2 regions of the Halomonas sp. ND22Bw genome follow, and region 1 is predicted to be linked to the other one. Evidence: predicted binding sites of a transcription regulator. Region 1 holds the regulator's gene; the other holds the start of a gene.
The links. Region 1 encodes FNR, which switches genes on or off when oxygen is low (the NO sensors DNR and NnrR bind a similar motif). Its sites were predicted from a motif close to TTGATNTANATCAA; they were not measured.
Positions count from the first base shown of each region.

Region 1 (8,171 bases):
CGGGATGGCATCACCCGATGATCATCGACAATGCTGGTCAACAACGCCGGAAAAAACATCGCAGACTTTCGTATCATGAGCGTAAAACGATTCAATTAGTGATCGTAAGTTTGTTGTAAATCAATATTTTATGAGGCTTATGGAAGGCTTTGGCTCGAGAAGGGACGGCAAAGGTTGGACGATCGTCTATCCCCATGTCCGAATGATGACTCGGCATCCGGTCTCGGCATAACGTCATGACGCATGAGGTCACGGTCGTGGGCTATGACTTTGGTATAAAGCCGAGATTCGTCGGGTCGGCCTGCGGCGGAATACCTAACACCATGGTCTAGATTCTGGTCGCGAGAGGGGGTTGCTACTCTGGACCCGAGCCCTGCTGTCCCCGGTTCTTCGTCTCGCGCGTGGCCCATGCCCCGTTCGGTGCGCGATCCGGGGCGGCGATTCCCGGCACGAGGACCCGCTTCCATGGTCGATGTCGATCTCTCCGACGCCCCCTTCAGCCTGCTCGACGAGGCCGGGCGGGAGCGCGTGCGCGGCGGGCTCGACCTGGCCTACTTCGATCGCGACGAGATCATCCTCGAGGCGGGGCAGCCCGGCGAGAACGTCTTCCTCATTCACAAGGGCGAGGTCGCCGAGCTGGACACCACCCAGCCCGGCGAGCGCCAGCGCATCGGCCACTACACCGGCGGCGACCTGTTCGGTGCCATCAGCATTCTCAATGGCCAGAGTCGCTATCGCTTCCGTGCCGAGCAGGAATCGCTGTGCTACCTGCTGCCCCGGGCGCTGTTTCTCGAGCTGTGCGATGCCTATCCGGCCTTCGATGCCTTCTTCCGCCAGCGTCTCGCCGACAAGGCGCGGCTGCTGACCGAGCAGCGCGCGGCCGGCGGGGTGACCATGGCCGGCTTCATGCTGGCGCGGGCCCAGGACTGCATGCGCCCGCCGCGCTGCCTGGGCGGCGAGACCACCATCGCCGAGGCGGTGCGTCTGCTGCATGACGAGGCGGTCGACAGCCTGCTGGTGCAGGGCGAGGCCGGGCCGGGCATGGTCACCAAGACCGACCTGCTCGACGCCCTGGTGCTCGAGGGGCTCGGCCAGGAGACACCGCTGTCGTCGCTGGCCGGGGGGGAGCTGATCACCGCCCGGCCCGATCAGTATCTGTTCGAGGTGCTGGTGCTGATGACCCGCCGGCGCATCGAGCGCGTGGTGATCGTCGAGGACGAGGCGCCGGTGGGCGTGGTGGAGCTGACCGACGTGCTCAGCTACTTCTCCAGCCGCAGCCACGTGGTCAGCCTGCAGGTCGAGCAGGCCGGCGACCTGGAGCAGTTGGCCTCCGCCAGCCGCCGTACCGCCGAGCTCGCCGGTGCGCTGATGGCTCAGGGCGTGAAGCTGCGCTTCGCCATGGGGCTGCTGGCCGCGCTCAACGGTCGCATCATCCACAAGGCCTGGGACTTCTCGATGCCCGAGCCCCTGAGGCGCGACAGCTGCCTGATGGTGATGGGCAGCGAGGGGCGCGGCGAGCAGATGCTCAAGACCGACCAGGACAACGGCCTGATCCTCGACGACGACTTGGCGTGGCCGGACTGCATGGAGCGCATGGCCGAGTTCACCGAGACCCTGGTCTCGCTCGGCTACCCGCGCTGCCCCGGCAACATCATGGTCTCCAACCCGGACTGGGTGGGCACCGAGCGCCAGTGGAAGGCGCGCATCGCGCGCTGGGTCGAGGCCCGCGACGGCGACAGCCTGATGAAGCTGGCGATCATGCTCGACGCTCATGCGGTGGCCGGCAATCCGGCACTGCTCGAGCGGGTGAGGGAGACGCTGTTCGAGGCGGCCTCCCGTGACGAGCTGCTGCTCTCCTACTTCGCCCGGCCGGTGATGCGCTTCTCCACGCCGCTGACCCTGTTCGGCTCGCTGAAGAAGCCCCAGCACGGCATCGACATCAAGAAGGGCGGCATCTTTCCCATCGTGCATGGCGTGCGGGTCATGGCGCTGGAGCGCGGCATCCTCGCCACCGGCACCCTGGATCGCCTCGATGCCCTGGCCGCCGACGGGCGGCTCGAGGAGCGCTTCGCCGAAGACCTGGGGGAGGCGCTGTCGCTGTTCACCCAGCTGCGCCTCGAGCAGCAGCTGGCGCGGCTGGAGGGCGACGGCGGCGACGAGAACGGCGAGCCGGACCGGGTCGTGGTCCAGTCGCTGTCGTCGCTGGAGCGTGACCTGCTGCGCGAGGCGCTGCACATCGTCAAGGACTTCAAGCAGCGGATTTCCCATCGTTATCACCTCGAATACACCTGAGGTGGCCGGCCGCCGCCTCGCGACACGACAAGGACATCGACATGCTCAAGACCCTGCGCCGCCTGGTCGACCGCCACCGCCACGCCCATGGCCAGTATGGCTGGCTGTTCCGCCCCTATACGGGGGAGGAGCTGGTGGCGCTGGCCGTGCAGTCGACCGGCGGCGACGTGCGCAGCGCCGAGCCGCTGGCGATCGCCGCGGTGCGCCTGCGCGGCGATCGGGTGCTGACCAGCGAGTCGCTGGAGCTGCGGCTGGCGCGCCCGGAAGGCGTGGACGCCGAGGTGCTGCGGCGTCACGGCCTGCGCGGCATCGATCTCGACGACGGCGTGACGCTCGACCAGGCCCTGGCGCGGCTGCTCGACTTCGTCGGCAATCGCCCGCTGGTCGGCTGGCGGCTGGATCGCGACCTGGCGTTGCTGAACCGCCCGCTGCGCGCCCGATTCGGCTTCGACCTGCCCAATGCCGGCATCGACCTGGTCCAGCGTTACCAGCGTTACCATCATCATTCGCGGCTCGAGGTGGCGCCGGCCTTCGAGCGGGTCGCCGCGCAGCTCGAGGTGCCGCTGATGGGGCGCCACAGCGTGCTGGGCACCGCCGTGACCACGGCCCTGATGCACCTGCGGCTGGACCGCGACGCGCTGCTCGAGCGCCGCAGCGGCTGAGCGCGCGCCACGTCGCCAGCCTGGCGGCAGGGTGGTAGGATAGGCGCCCTTTCCCTTTCCCCGATTGCCCTGGCAGCGCCCCGACCATGCAAGATGCCGTGACCTTCGATCCCCGTCCCGCCGATGAGGCCGCTTCGGCCGAGCCGTCGACCCCGTCCGCCGAGGCGCCCGACGCCAAGGCCAAGCGCGAGTTCAACAAGCTGCAGAAGCGTCTGCGGCGCCAGGTCGGCAACGCCATCATCGACTTCGACATGATCCGCGAGGGCGACAAGGTGATGGTGTGCCTGTCCGGCGGCAAGGACAGCTACACCATGCTGGAGATCCTGCGGAATCTGCAGCGCAACGCGCCGGTGAACTTCTCGCTGGTGGCGGTGAACCTCGACCAGAAGCAGCCCGGCTTCCCCGAGCATGTGCTGCCCGAGTACCTGGATGGGCTCGGCGTCGATTACCATATCCTCGAGCGCGACACCTACTCGGTGGTCAAGGAGAAGACCCCGGAAGGCAAGACCACCTGCGCGCTGTGCTCGCGGCTGCGCCGCGGCTCCCTCTATGGCTATGCCGAGGAGATCGGTGCCACCAAGATCGCGCTCGGTCATCATCGCGAGGACATCCTCGAGACGCTGTTCCTCAACATGTTCTTCGGCGGCAGCCTCAAGTCGATGCCGCCCAAGCTGCTCTCCGACGACGGCAAGAATATCGTCATCCGCCCGCTGGCCTACTGCCGCGAGGCCGACATCGCCGAGTTCTCGGAGCGCATGGCCTTCCCGATCATCCCCTGCAACCTGTGCGGCTCGCAGCCCAACCTGCAGCGCCAGGTGGTCAAGGAAATGCTGGCCGAGTGGGAGGCCAAGCATCCCGGCCGCCTGGAGAGCATGTTCAAGGCGGTGACCAACGTCGCCCCCTCGCAGCTGGCCGACCGCGAGCTGTTCGACTTCGCCGGTCTGGAGGAGAAGCAGGCGAAGATGCAGGCCGACCGCATCGATCTGCACCAGGAGCGATAAGCGGGAAGCTTGGAGCGCGGCACTTCGTGCCGGGAGAGGGAAGAACCCAACAAAGACCGCCCCCATGTGCTGCCGGCCATGGGGGCGGTGCGTTTTCCGGCTTCCCGCTCGCGGCGAAGGCGCGTCAGCGGCAGCCCTCTTCCTCGGCCAGCTCGGCCAGGGCGTCCAGGTCGAGGATGTTCACCTCGCGGCCGGAGACGGCCACCAGGCCCTGCTGCTGGAAGCGGCCCAGGATGCGGCTGACGGTTTCCACGGCCAGCCCCAGGTAGTTGCCGATGTCGGCCCGGGACATGGAGAGCCGGAAGCTGTAGGCGGAGTAGCCGCGGCGCCGGAAGCGGTCGGAGAGGCTGGCGAAGAAGGTGGCCAGCCGCTGGTCGGCGGTCTTGCGCGACAGCAGGCGCATCATGCGGCGGTCGTCGCGCATTTCCTTGCTCATGCTGCGGTAGAGCTGGGCGCGCAGCTCCGGCAGGCTTTCCGACAGGGCATCCAGGCGATCGAAGGGGATCTCGCACACGGTGGTGGTCTCGAGCGCGATGACCGAGCCGGGATAGGTCGACTCGTCGATGCCGTCCAGCCCCACCAGTTCGCTGGGCAGATAGAAGTTGGTCAGCTGATCCATGCCGCCGCCTTCGCTGGTGATCTGCTTGAGGCTGCCGGAGCGAACCGCATAGACGCTGGTGAAGGGGCTGCCCTGACGGAACAGCGACTCGCCCTTCTTGAGCGGCGGACGGCGGCGGATGATGGCATCGAACTGATCGATGTCCTCGAGTTCGAGGGCCAGGGGCAGGCACAGGGAACTCAGGCTGCAGGTCCGGCAGCGGGTCTCGTGCAGCAGTGAGCGGCGCCTGCCGGCTGCGATATCGGGCATGCTGTCCTCCTTGATCGGGGCTTGCCTCCCCCATTATGGCGGATAGCACCCGCCCGGGCATAGCATCCCTTAGCCGTGTCCTGTGCCCGAACGGCGGCAGCGCGACCAGTGCCCCGATGCGGTGGCCAGTCGCCCCTCATCCAGCGCCGCGGCATAGTCCTCGGCCGAGCCGGCGTTGCAGGCCACGGCGTCGGGCAGCCGCGAGATGGCACCGGGGCCAAGCCCCAGCCGGTCGCGGGCCTGCTCGCGTCGCGTCTGCGCCCGGGCGTCCTCCAGCGCGGCGCCGTGGCGGGCGTAGAACCCGCCTCCCAGCGACCGATAGCCGTTTCCGGCCAGGCGGTCCTCGATCCGAGCCAGCAGTGTCGCCGGCAGCGTCGACTCGCCTTCCTGCCAGGCGGGGTCCGGGCGCAGCGAGAGGCGTGGCGGCGTCATGGCCATCAGCGTGGCGAGCGCCGCGGCGGCCTCCTGCTCGGGCGTCGCCGGCGGCACGATCAGCACCAGGTTCAGCGAGTGCCAGCCCATGCGAACGGTCTCGTCGAGCAGCGGCTCGATGCGTGACTGCAGCCGCGTCAGGGCTTCCGGGCGGTCGGCCCTCGGCAGGCGCATGACCAGCTTCAGGCGGTTGAAGCCCAGTGCTTCCAGATGGCGCAGGGTGAGAAGATCCGTGGCACGGGGATCGAGTTCGACGGTGAAGTCGCGCCAATGTCCCGATTCGAAGGGAAAGCGCGAGGCCAGCCGATCGACCAGCCCGCTCATCCGCGACAGGCTCAGCCAGGGGGGCAGGCTGCCGCCCCAGTGCAGGGCCTCGAGCCGTCGATCGGGGGCGAGGCAGCGTCGCACCAGCACCATCTCGCGATCCAGTCGGGCCAGGTCGACTTCGAACGGGTCCATGCCCTTGGCGTGATCGACGCGCGCGTCGCCATCGTGGCGCAGCGGCAGGCGCAGATGCAGCGACAGGGGACGGGCGTCGGCGTTGCTGGCGGCCAGCGCCGCGGCGTAGTCGTCGGCGCCGAAGTCGGAAGGAGCGGTGACGGGCATGGCAGGATTCCGGGAGTGCATGCCATCAGGCTAGCGGTCGCGGAAGCGGGCGGTGTTGCGCTGGGTCAAGCGCGACGGCGAAAGCGGTTCAGTGCTGCCCGGCGTGACCGGCCTCATGGGGCATCGCGCCCGGCCACAGCCCCCACAGCTGCCACAGGGCGAAGCCGATGATCGTCAGTGCCGCCAGGGTGCGGGTGGCCGGGTGGCGGATCAGGCCGCCCAGCCGACGCGCGGCCAGGCCGGTGGCCAGCAGCGCCGGCAGGGTGCCGAGTCCGAAGGCGCCCATCAGCGCCGCGCCGCGCAGCGGATCGGCGCTGGCCAGGCTCCAGGTCAGCATCGAGTAGACCAGTCCGCAGGGCAGCCAGCCCCAGACGGCGCCCAGGGCCATCGCCTGGGGCACCGTCACGACCGGCATCAGTCGCCGTCCGAGGGGCTCCAGGCGGCGCCACAGGCGCTTGCCGAGGGCCTCCAGCCTCAGCAGCCCCTTCCACCAGTCGGCGATGTAGAGCGCCATCAGGATCAGCATCGTCGCGGCCAGCACCTGCAGCGCCAGGCGCACCCCGGGGGCCAGCCCGACCAGGGTGCCGAGCCCGGCGGCCAGGGCGCCCGCGAGCACGTAGCTGGCGATGCGCCCCAGGTTGTAGCCCAGCAGCAGGCCGCCGAGCCGGGCCGGATGGCGCAGGCTGGGCGGCACGGCGAAACTCAGGGCGCTCATGATGCCGCCGCACATGCCGATGCAGTGGGCGCCGCCGAGCAGGCCGAAGACGAAGGCCGCGGCCAGCGGTGGCAGGTCGAGTCCGGTGGGGTTCATCGGGCGTCCTTGTCGCTGTCCTTGTCCCGGGTTCGGTCACGGTCGGGGGCGGCGTTCGGCTCGCCCGCATCGTGCGCTGGGCCTGGCCCTTGCGGCGGGTCGTCATCGTCGAACAGGATGCGATGCGCCGGGCCTTCCAGGTCCTCGAACTGGTCGTGGCGCACGGCCCAGAAGAAGGCCCAGACGGCCAGGCCGAGCAGGATCAGCGACAGCGGTATCAGCAGGTAGAGAATGCTCATGATGCCTCCCGGGCGAGGGTATGCTCGGCGCGCCGCTGGCGGGCCAGCCTCAGGGCATTGGCGACCACCACCAGCGAACTCGCCGACATGCCCAGCGCCGCCAGCCAGGGGGGCACCCAGCCCAGCGCCGCCGGGGGCAGGGCCAGCAGGTTGTAGGCCAGCGCCCAGCCCAGGTTCTGGCGGATGATGCGCCGCGTGGCGCGGCCGACGTCGAGCGCTTCGACCAGCCGCCCGAGATGGGGGCCGAGCAGCACGGCGTCGGCCCGGGTGCGGGCCAGGTCGGTGGCCGCGTTCATGGCGAAGGCGATGTCGGCGCCGGCCAGCACCGGGATGTCGTTGATGCCGTCGCCGACCATGGCCACCCGCTGGCCCTCGGCCTGGCAGTCGCGCAGCCGAGCGAGCTTGTCCTCGGGGCTCGCGCCGGCGCGCCACTCGGCGATGCCCAGTCGCTCGGCCAGCGCCCGGGTGGGCCCCTCGGCGTCGCCGGACAGCAGTTCCACCGCGATGCCTCGCGCCGCCAGGGCGGCGACGGTGGCGGCGGCATCTTCCCGAGGCTGGTCGCCCAGGGCGAACCAGGCCCGTGGCTCGCCGTCCTCGGCCAGCAGCAGCCAGTGGCCGATCTCGGCACCGCTGTCCGGATTCGTCGGCACTCGGTCCGGGGCCGCGAAGTCGGGCCGGCCGAGCCGCCAGGGACGGCCGTCGATCTCGCCGGCGAGGCCCAGGCCGGGGCGGGCGGTGACGTTGCGGGCACTGATGCCGGCGCGGCGATGGGGGCGAAAGGCGCGGGCGATGGGATGCTCGGAATGGGCCTCCAGGGCCGCGGCCAGCGCGGTGAGACGCTCGGGGTCGTGTTCCGCCAGCGGCACGGTGCGCTCCAGCCGCATCTCGCCTTGGGTCAGGGTGCCGGTCTTGTCGAAGATCATCCGGTCGAGGCGCGGCAGGGTCTCCAGGGCGTCGGCACGGGTCAGCAGCACGCCGCGGCGGTAGAGCCTGCCGTGGGCGGCGGTCAGGGCGGTGGGCGTGGCCAGCGCCAGGGCGCAGGGACAGCTGACCACCAGCACCGAGAGGGTCACCCAGAAGGCCCGCTCGGGGTCGACGAATGACCAGACCCATCCGGTGGCGGCGGCGATCAGCAGCACCTGGATCACGAAGTGATGGGCCAGCCGGGCGGCCCGGCGCGCGACGGGCGGGCGTTCGGCGAAGGCGCGGTCGGTGAGGTCGAGCAGCCGCGCCGCCCGGGCATCCCGTCCGGCATGGGTC
Region 1 covers NZ_PXWD01000002.1:325,769-333,939, forward strand. Annotated here, with positions in the region: gene CVH10_RS04350 (putative nucleotidyltransferase substrate binding domain-containing protein) at 466-2,292, shown strand; gene CVH10_RS04355 (DNA polymerase III subunit epsilon) at 2,334-2,954, shown strand; gene ttcA (tRNA 2-thiocytidine(32) synthetase TtcA) at 3,041-3,955, shown strand; gene fnr (fumarate/nitrate reduction transcriptional regulator Fnr) at 4,080-4,823, opposite strand; gene CVH10_RS04370 (hypothetical protein) at 4,893-5,861, opposite strand; gene CVH10_RS04375 (sulfite exporter TauE/SafE family protein) at 5,950-6,672, opposite strand; gene ccoS (cbb3-type cytochrome oxidase assembly protein CcoS) at 6,669-6,911, opposite strand; gene CVH10_RS04385 (heavy metal translocating P-type ATPase) at 6,908-8,171, opposite strand, start outside.

Region 2 (8,171 bases), on a different contig from region 1:
AGGTGATTCCGAAGGACGTCAGCACGCTGCATCGGTTATTGGGCTCGCGGCCCGACACCCGCCGCTTCCGCCACGACCGCCACAACCCGCTGCCGCTGGACGTGCTGGTGGTGGACGAGGCCTCGATGGTGGACGTGGGCATGATGGCCGCGATGCTCGAGGCGCTGCCGCCCCGGGCGCGGCTGGTGCTGCTCGGCGACAAGGACCAGCTCGCCTCGGTGGAGGCCGGCTCCGTGCTCGGCGACCTGTGCGCCCGGGCCGAGGGCGGTCACTACACCCCGGCCACCGCCGAGTGGCTTAGCGAGGCCACCGGCCAGCCGCTGCCCGCGGAGACGCTGGACGCCGTCGGCCAGCCCCTCGATCAGGCCATCGCCATGCTGCGCGTCAGCCACCGCTTCACCGCCGACAGCGGCATCGGTCAGCTGGCCGCGGCGATCAATCTGGAGGCCGAGCCTGCCGCCAAGCGCAAAGCGATTGGCGATGCCCTGAGCGCCGGCTTCGCGGACCTCTCGCACCAGAAGCTTTCCGCCGACGACGAGCGCGGCCTGGCCCGCCTGGCCGTGACCGGCTGCCCGGAGCGCTTCACTCACCATCAGCCCGGCGCCCGCGCCGCCATCGCGCTGCCGGTGGGCTACCGCCACTTTCTTAACGTGATGGCCGAGCGACGCCCGGCCGACGACGCGACTCAGCAGGAATTCGATGACTGGGCTCGCGCGGTGCTGGCGGCCCACGGCGACTTCCAGCTGCTGTGCGCGCTGCGCCGCGGCCCCTGGGGCGTGGAAGGCCTGAACGAGCGGGTGAGACAGGCACTGGAGCGGGAGAAGCTGATCGACAGCCAGGACGGCCGCCAGCGCTGGTACCCCGGCCGCCCGGTGCTCGTCACCAGGAACGACTACGGCCTGGGGCTGATGAACGGCGATATCGGCATCACCCTGGACATGCCGCGCCCGGACTCTGCACTCTCTTCACAGCGCCCGAACAATGCGATTGGCGAAGGCAGCCGCCGCCTGCTGCGCGTGGCCTTCCCCGCCGGCGACGGCACCGACCGCATCAAGTGGGTGCTGCCCTCGCGCCTGCAATCGGTGGAGACGGTGTTCGCGATGACGGTACACAAGTCCCAGGGCTCGGAATTCACCCACGCCGCCCTGGTGCTGCCCGACGCGCCCAATCCCATCCTCACCCGAGAGCTGGTCTACACCGGCATCACCCGCGCCCGCCACTGGCTGACGCTGGTGGAAACCGGCCGCGGACAGCTGATGGACGCGGCTCAGCGGCGAGTGATGCGAGTGAGTGGGCTGGGGAGTTGATGAGTATCGGCTCCCCAATTCAAGCCGAATTTAAGGTCAGTTTTCGGCCAAATGCGGACATTGACGGCCCCCGACGGTACTGCAGCGCAGCTTTCGCCAAAGGGCAAAAAGACTTCTTGCTCTACTATGAATGGGGCTCTACCAGAGCCTCATCTGAATTGCTTTGCGGCGGCATCCAAAGTGTTGGCGGGATAGGCAAGCGGTAGTGCCTACAGGCCGTCAAGAAAAGTGGAACCAGTCCTCGCTTCATCGCTGTCATTTCAAAAATTGCCCCACACTCTTTGATTGCTAGGTTCAAGGAATCTGCTATCTCCGCATTTCCACGTGCTGGCGACAGGTCAGTCACGCAAATCCCATGGTAGGTATCCCCACGCCAGATTTTTTGGTCTGTCTCCTCATCGGGGAACCACGCCTGATGTGTGCAATCGGGTATTTTTTGGGAAAGTCGTCTGGAGAATTCTTCAATGAAAACTTGTTCGGCGCAATACTGAAGCCAAGTGAACAGGTAGGGATACAGGACACTGCCAACACAAGCCTCATCACGGTACTCCTGTTCATTACTCGCAGGATGAGCAAGCAGATCGTTGTAGTCGCGAAAGCACGTTGGGTAACTGGTATTGGTTAGAAGCGCGAACGATGTGTTCTCAGCCATGGCATGAAACCATGGCATAAATCGCCTGCCTGACGATGTTTGTTGAGCAAGATACATGACCAAGGCTGCCTCGATCATGTGATCGTCCTTGAACGGAGACCCCAAAGTCGGGTTGTTGTTGATCAGGGCCACCAACATATCGAGCATCTTCTTTGTCTGCTCGTTCAGACTGTGAGCTAACTCGGGGTTCGCCTCCGAGAGAGCTTTCCCGAACAAGTCCGTCCAGATTGCACGGGTGGCCGCACGGCCAAGCAAGTCGAACATCGCAAGATTGGCATCGACCGCTTCTCGCGACTTCACCGAAACCGTTAGCGCATGAAGCGTCTCGGCATGAGGATACAGAACCTTCTCAAAATAAACCTCGGACATCATCAAATAGAGCCGGACGTACTGGTCCAAAATTTCCATCAGAGCGTCTTGATGTTTGGTAGGCTTCGTCTTGACGGGTTCTTCGCGCATTGCATCCCAGCAGAACAGCAAGCCCAATTCAGATATCCGATAAACGACATCGAGACTCTTTACTTCAACCGCCCAGGCGCAAATGGCGTGGAGGCAAATATACGCCTGCCTTAGCCTCAATAGGCGCTCTTTGTCTTTCATGTCCTCTTGTGGGAGAACGATGGCAACAAAACTTCTGGTATATTCATAACAGGCCTCTGGCTCATTCACCATTGCAAGGGCTTTCTGAAAATGCCTGCGCGCCGCTTCGTCCAGCAACTCCCGAGCCAGCAAAGATTTTTCCATAAATCCAGCTAACCGGTCTCCATTCCACAACTCAAAACCAATTTTCTCGCTTGCATAAGTCGCTGTAAAGCCGGCCCAGTTCCCTTCAACCGTTTCCTTTAATTCTCCCCCCATGCACAGGCAAATTTTGATCGGCAAATCTTGATGCTCTTTGGCAATCTTTGAGCGAATGTACACCTGTAGAATTTCTCGAAGTTCAGGGCCTACTGATTGTGGCCCGGCATCCCAGTCATTGCGCCCAACATCTCCTGCCTTGACACAAAACAAATAGAGATATTTCTGCTCATCGTCTGGCAACTGACCGACAGCGGATATATCAACTCCATCTTGGCGGGTTCCGATCATTGGGGTTTTCAGAACCTGCAACCCCATCGCGGAAAGCAGGTTGGGCAACAATGCTTTGTCAAGGTCACCTCGTTCCTTGAGGGACGCCAGATATTCTTTGAGTATCAGTTTCATTTTTCTTTTCTCTGCTCGACCCTGCAAACCAAGAGCAAACGATTAAACCCAACCGGGTCAACTACGGATAAACGAGGAAATTCAACGCTATAGGAGTGTTCGCTCAGGGGGGTGATACTTGGTAACTTTTTGCCATCAGCACCCGTGATCATACTGAAGCTCTTGCGACCGTAAAGCATCGTCGCAGTATGAAACATATCGCCAAAGATAGACATTTTGCGCGCTTGCTTTTGAATATCCGTGTTCCTCTGGTGATCTTTGATCGTCGCCGCTCGTCTCGCTTCATTTGAGGGTTCAAGTTCGCTAAGGTCCTGCGCCTTTTCCAGCCCCTCAATATATTCTGCGTGGTGCGCTATCAGCTCTTGAGCCGCCTTAGCCACAGTTGGGGAAGCACTAGACGCTTGTTGCTCAAGATACGGCCTAAGCTCACTAGAGTAGCTAAGGAGCAGCGGTTCCCAAAGGAGACCTTCAATCTCAGGAACAGCATCTGAATGCCCATGTTCGACTAGACTAAGAAGAATTGACGCTGCCGTGATCTCATGCAGCCAAAGAAAGCCGATACATTTTCGGGCTAGAAAGACTTGATCTACCGCTTCTGGAGGTAAGTCTTGCGGCAGGAGAGATAGCGCTGCTCCCTTATCTCCGCCGCTGACCATTTCGGCCAAGAAGCTGCACAAGGAGAAGTCGCCAGAATTAAGCCAGCGCGCGAAAAGGTATGAAGTGTTTGCAGGTTCTTCCCAAACCCATTCGCAAAAGCTATGAAACTGCTTGCTCTTTGCTGGCTGCTCGAAGTGCGGAACCATGGCCTCTATGAACGCGACCACCTCATTGAATGACCAGCGTTCATCTTTCCAGGTTAGTGCGTTATCTATCCAGTGGCTTGCTGTCTCGAAGCTGGAGGATATGCTTTTTGACCTACTCAATACTGCACTGATAGTTTGCTCTGTGGATGCATTCTTGTGATAGAAAAGCATCGCGCACAGGCGCACCAAGTCGTCATCTGTCGGCTGGGCGAGAAGGGACTTTATCGCTTCGTCTTGCCGATATTTTTCCTTGGTCGCACCATTGTCCCAAATACGAAAAACGGCCTCAATAGCAGCATTTCGCGCATCATCAGAAGACGGGCTTTGAATTTCCGAAAGGCAAGCATCTATACCAGTTTGGTCGTCCTGTGATGTCATATTCTTGAGCCTTACTAAGGCGCGAAATCCTATAGATCGGAATTCCGCTCTACTGTCCTCTAAGAAATCCACTAAGTATCCAAAGTCATTGAGACCTTGTAAGGCAAACACACAGGAACGTTGGCAATCCTCTTGGCCGTCTTTTGCGCCTGCAATTATTTTTCTGGCTTGATAGGGATGTTTTTCGCACCAACGAACGAATGACACAAACGGAGTGTTAGAAGCCCCATCGTTACCTGCTCTCTCGACCAGACACTCAGCAAACTTCTGTACAGCAGGGTAATCATCCGCCACGTGCTCAATTGCGTCAGACAACGCGCCGAACACCATCCAAAAGTCGTTGTGCTCAAGCTGTCGTATGGCCGCAAGGTTGGCGTCCGAGAGCAGAGCGATCTCACCCGAGTTGTTCAAATCAGCCAAGAAACCGCCAAGTTCCCGTTTTCTGTCTTTGTATTCAAAGTCGAGAATGGTTGGGATAAGGCGTCCGGCGGCATCGCCATCGATAATCAGCTGAGCTAAATCACTTTTTTCTGTCACGCTGCCGGCCTCGTTCACCAATACATTCTTTGCACAACCATACCGCGCAGACCAGTCGTTGGAAACTACTGCCTCTCAACAAGGTGCAAGTAATTTTCACACAGACTGTCGCGACTTTTTAGCTGCAGCGAACGGCAGCTATCCACCCTCCACGTCGATGATCCGACATATGCCGCACCCTGCATAACGGTCCGCTTTGGGTCGATAGCGGACGTCACTCCACAAGCTCCGTCACCTTATCCATATCAAACGCCAACCTCCCGACAATCGCCTGCACATCATCGTTCGGCCATTCATAGCTCCAGGCCACATCGGCGATATCGGGCAGCGAGTAATAAGTGCTATCGCCCTTGAACGGGCAGTGGGTGACGGTGGAGGAAATCGACAGCTTCGCCATATCCACATCCTCTTTGGGTACATACTGACGGTGTGAATATCCATGTTCGCGCAGTTCGATAGCGTCGCAGGTATCGGCGATCAGGGTGTCGCCAGCAAGGATGCGCACCCGCCGGGAATGCGGATGCAAAGTGATGCGGGATTCGGTGTGATCGGCCATGGCAGTCCCTTGCTGGTTGGCTGATAGCTCAGCCTAGAACGAGGGCTTCAGAATGTCACCGCTTGGTGACAATTTCACTTCGGCTTTTGATCTAGATCGGTCTTGCGGGAACGCCCCGCTCGCCTCCCTCACGCCCTCCCCCGCTTGGCGCCAACGCGCCTGCCCGCCATGATGGTGGCATTCATGAATTGCGGGAGACTTTCGGGATGAATCAGACACCACGCGCGCCGGTACCGCTGACCACGCTGGGCGGCAGCTCCGTGCTGTTCGTGATGGCGGCGGACGCCGAATACGGCCCGCATATGAAGGCGCAGTTCACGCCCTTCATGACCGGCGTGGGGCCGGTGGAGGCGGCGGTGGAGCTCACCGCGGCATTGGCGGCGCTGGAAGCAAGCGGGCAACGGCCGGACCTGGTGGTGTCGCTGGGCTCAGCGGGCAGCCGGGCGCTGGAGCAGACCGAGGTCTATCAGGCGACGTCGGTGGCCTACCGCGACATGGACGCCTCGCCGCTCGGCTTCCAGAAGGGCGTGACGCCCTTCCTCGACCTGCCGGACATCCTGCCCCTGCCGCTGCGCATTCCGGGGATTCGCGAGGCATCGCTCTCCACCGGCGCCAACATCGTCTCGGGGGCGGCCTATGCCGCCATCGCCGCCGACATGGTGGACATGGAGAGCTACGCCTGCCTGCGCGCCTGCACCCGCTTCGACGTGCCGCTGGTGGTGCTGCGCGGCATCTCGGACGGCAAGGCGGAGCTCAACCACGTCGACGACTGGACGGCGTATCTCCACGTCATCGACGAGAAGCTGGCCGCCGCCGTGGACCGGCTGGGCGAGGCGCTCGGCGAGGGCCTATTGACGGGCTGAGGTGCCACCGTCGAGGCCAGGGGCGCGGCGCGTCACGGCGTGTTCACCAGCGCCATGTGCAGCAGCGGATAGGGCTTGCCCAACCCGTCGAGCGGCGAGCGGTCGGTGACGGAAAACCCCTTGTGCCGGTAGAAGCCCAGCGCCTGCGGGTTCTGTTCGTTGACGTCCACCCGGGAGGCGTCCTGAGCGGTCACCGCGTCATCCAGCAGCAAGGAACCGATGCCGGCGCCGCGCGCCTGCGGCGCGATGAACAGCATCTCGATCTTGCCGTCGAGCACGCCGCAGAAGCCCAGGATGTCTCCGCTCTCGCCCTTGACGCACGTTAGATCGACGGCGCCGAAATACTGCTCGTAGATGAGCGGCTTCAGCTCCAGCAGGTCGTCTTCACGCAGGAAATCGTGCGTTGCCCTGACCGATGCCTCCCAGACCTCCAGCAGCTCACGATAGTCTTCCTTTTCCACACTCTCGACGTTCATCGAACCCTCTCCTATTCCCTATTTCCCTATTGCCCAGGGCGTCAGGCGCCTGCCAGGAACTCTCCCGCGAACGCCTGGAATGCGGGCGTCTCGTAGCCGCGGCGCCACAGCAGGCGCGTGCCGGCGGTGCCCATCTCCAGCGTGGCCAGGTCGTCCGGCACGCGGCACAGTGCCAGCACGCTGCGCGGCAGCAGGGTGACGCAGGCGCCCGCCGACACGGCCGCCACCATCGCGTGATAGGACCCGAGCTCCTGAACGCGCCACTCGCTTCCGGCGACGATGCCGAGCCGCTGCTCCGCCATGGCGCGGTAGGTGCAGCCCGGCCGGAAGGCGGCCAGAGTGCGGGTACACAGCTCATCCGACGCGGTGGCCTTGGCATCGGCGGGCGGCAGCAGCAACAGCAGCGATTCCTCCCACACCGGGGCGCTTTGCAGCCCCATCTCGGCCAGGGCTTTCTCGTTCTCGAGCTCGGCAGGCAGGGCCACGAAGGCGCAGTCCAGCCGCCCGTCGCGCACCTCATCCACCAGAGGCCCCGAGGGGCCGGTGCTGACCTCGAGCCGGGTCGCCGGATGGGCGCGGTTGAAGGCCGCCAGCGGCGCCGGCAGCCGGCTGGCCGCCGTGCTTTCCATGCTGCCGATGCGCAGGCTGCCGCCATCGCCGCCCACAGCCTGCCGGGCCTCGTCCTCCAGCGCCAGCAGCCGCTGCACGTAGGCCAGGAAGCGCTGCCCCGCCGTCGAGAGCGTGATGCGCTTGCCGAGGCGAACGAACAGCTCCGCGTCCAGCTCCGCCTCCAGCTGCTGGATGCGCGTGGTGACGTTGGACGGCGCGCGCCCGAGCCGCGCGGCGGCGCGGGTCATGCTCAGCTCGGCAGCGACGGTCTCGAAGATTCTCAGGGTTTCCAGATCCACATCGTTCGCCTTTTGCAATCCATAGAGTTATTTTATTCTCGATTTGAGAATTAATGGAAGCCATCGTTTCCCCGCTCGTGGAGGCCGTGCCCATGTCATCGCCGAATCCCCTGACCGACCGGCTGGGCATCCAGCCAATCATCCAGGCGCCCATGGCCGGCGTGGCCACACCGGAGCTGGCGGCGGCCGTGTCGAATGCCGGCGGCCTGGGCTCGCTGGGCATCGGCGCCAGCGGCGTCGATAAGGCTCGGGCGATGATCGAACGCACCCGGGCGCTGACGCCCCGCCCGTTCAACGTCAACGTCTTCTGCCATGCGCCCGCCGTGCGCGACGCGGCCCGGGAGGCGGCCTGGCTGTCGCACCTGGCGCCGCTGTTCCGGGCATACGACCGCGAGCCGCCGGCCGGGCTCGACGAGATCTACCGCAGCTTCGTGGAGGACGAGGCGGCCTTCGAGATGCTGCTCGAGACGCGCCCCGCCGTGGTCAGC
Region 2 covers NZ_PXWD01000004.1:158,527-166,697, reverse strand. Annotated here, with positions in the region: gene recD (exodeoxyribonuclease V subunit alpha) at 1-1,307, shown strand, start outside; gene CVH10_RS07830 (hypothetical protein) at 1,432-3,162, opposite strand; gene CVH10_RS25275 (hypothetical protein) at 3,159-4,898, opposite strand; gene CVH10_RS07825 (DUF427 domain-containing protein) at 5,095-5,436, opposite strand; gene CVH10_RS07820 (5'-methylthioadenosine/S-adenosylhomocysteine nucleosidase) at 5,643-6,299, shown strand; gene CVH10_RS07815 (GNAT family N-acetyltransferase) at 6,332-6,775, opposite strand; gene CVH10_RS07810 (LysR substrate-binding domain-containing protein) at 6,817-7,683, opposite strand; gene CVH10_RS07805 (nitronate monooxygenase family protein) at 7,776-8,171, shown strand, end outside.
Region 2: the regulator FNR is predicted to act here: its motif matches at 5,523-5,536, upstream of CVH10_RS07825 (DUF427 domain-containing protein).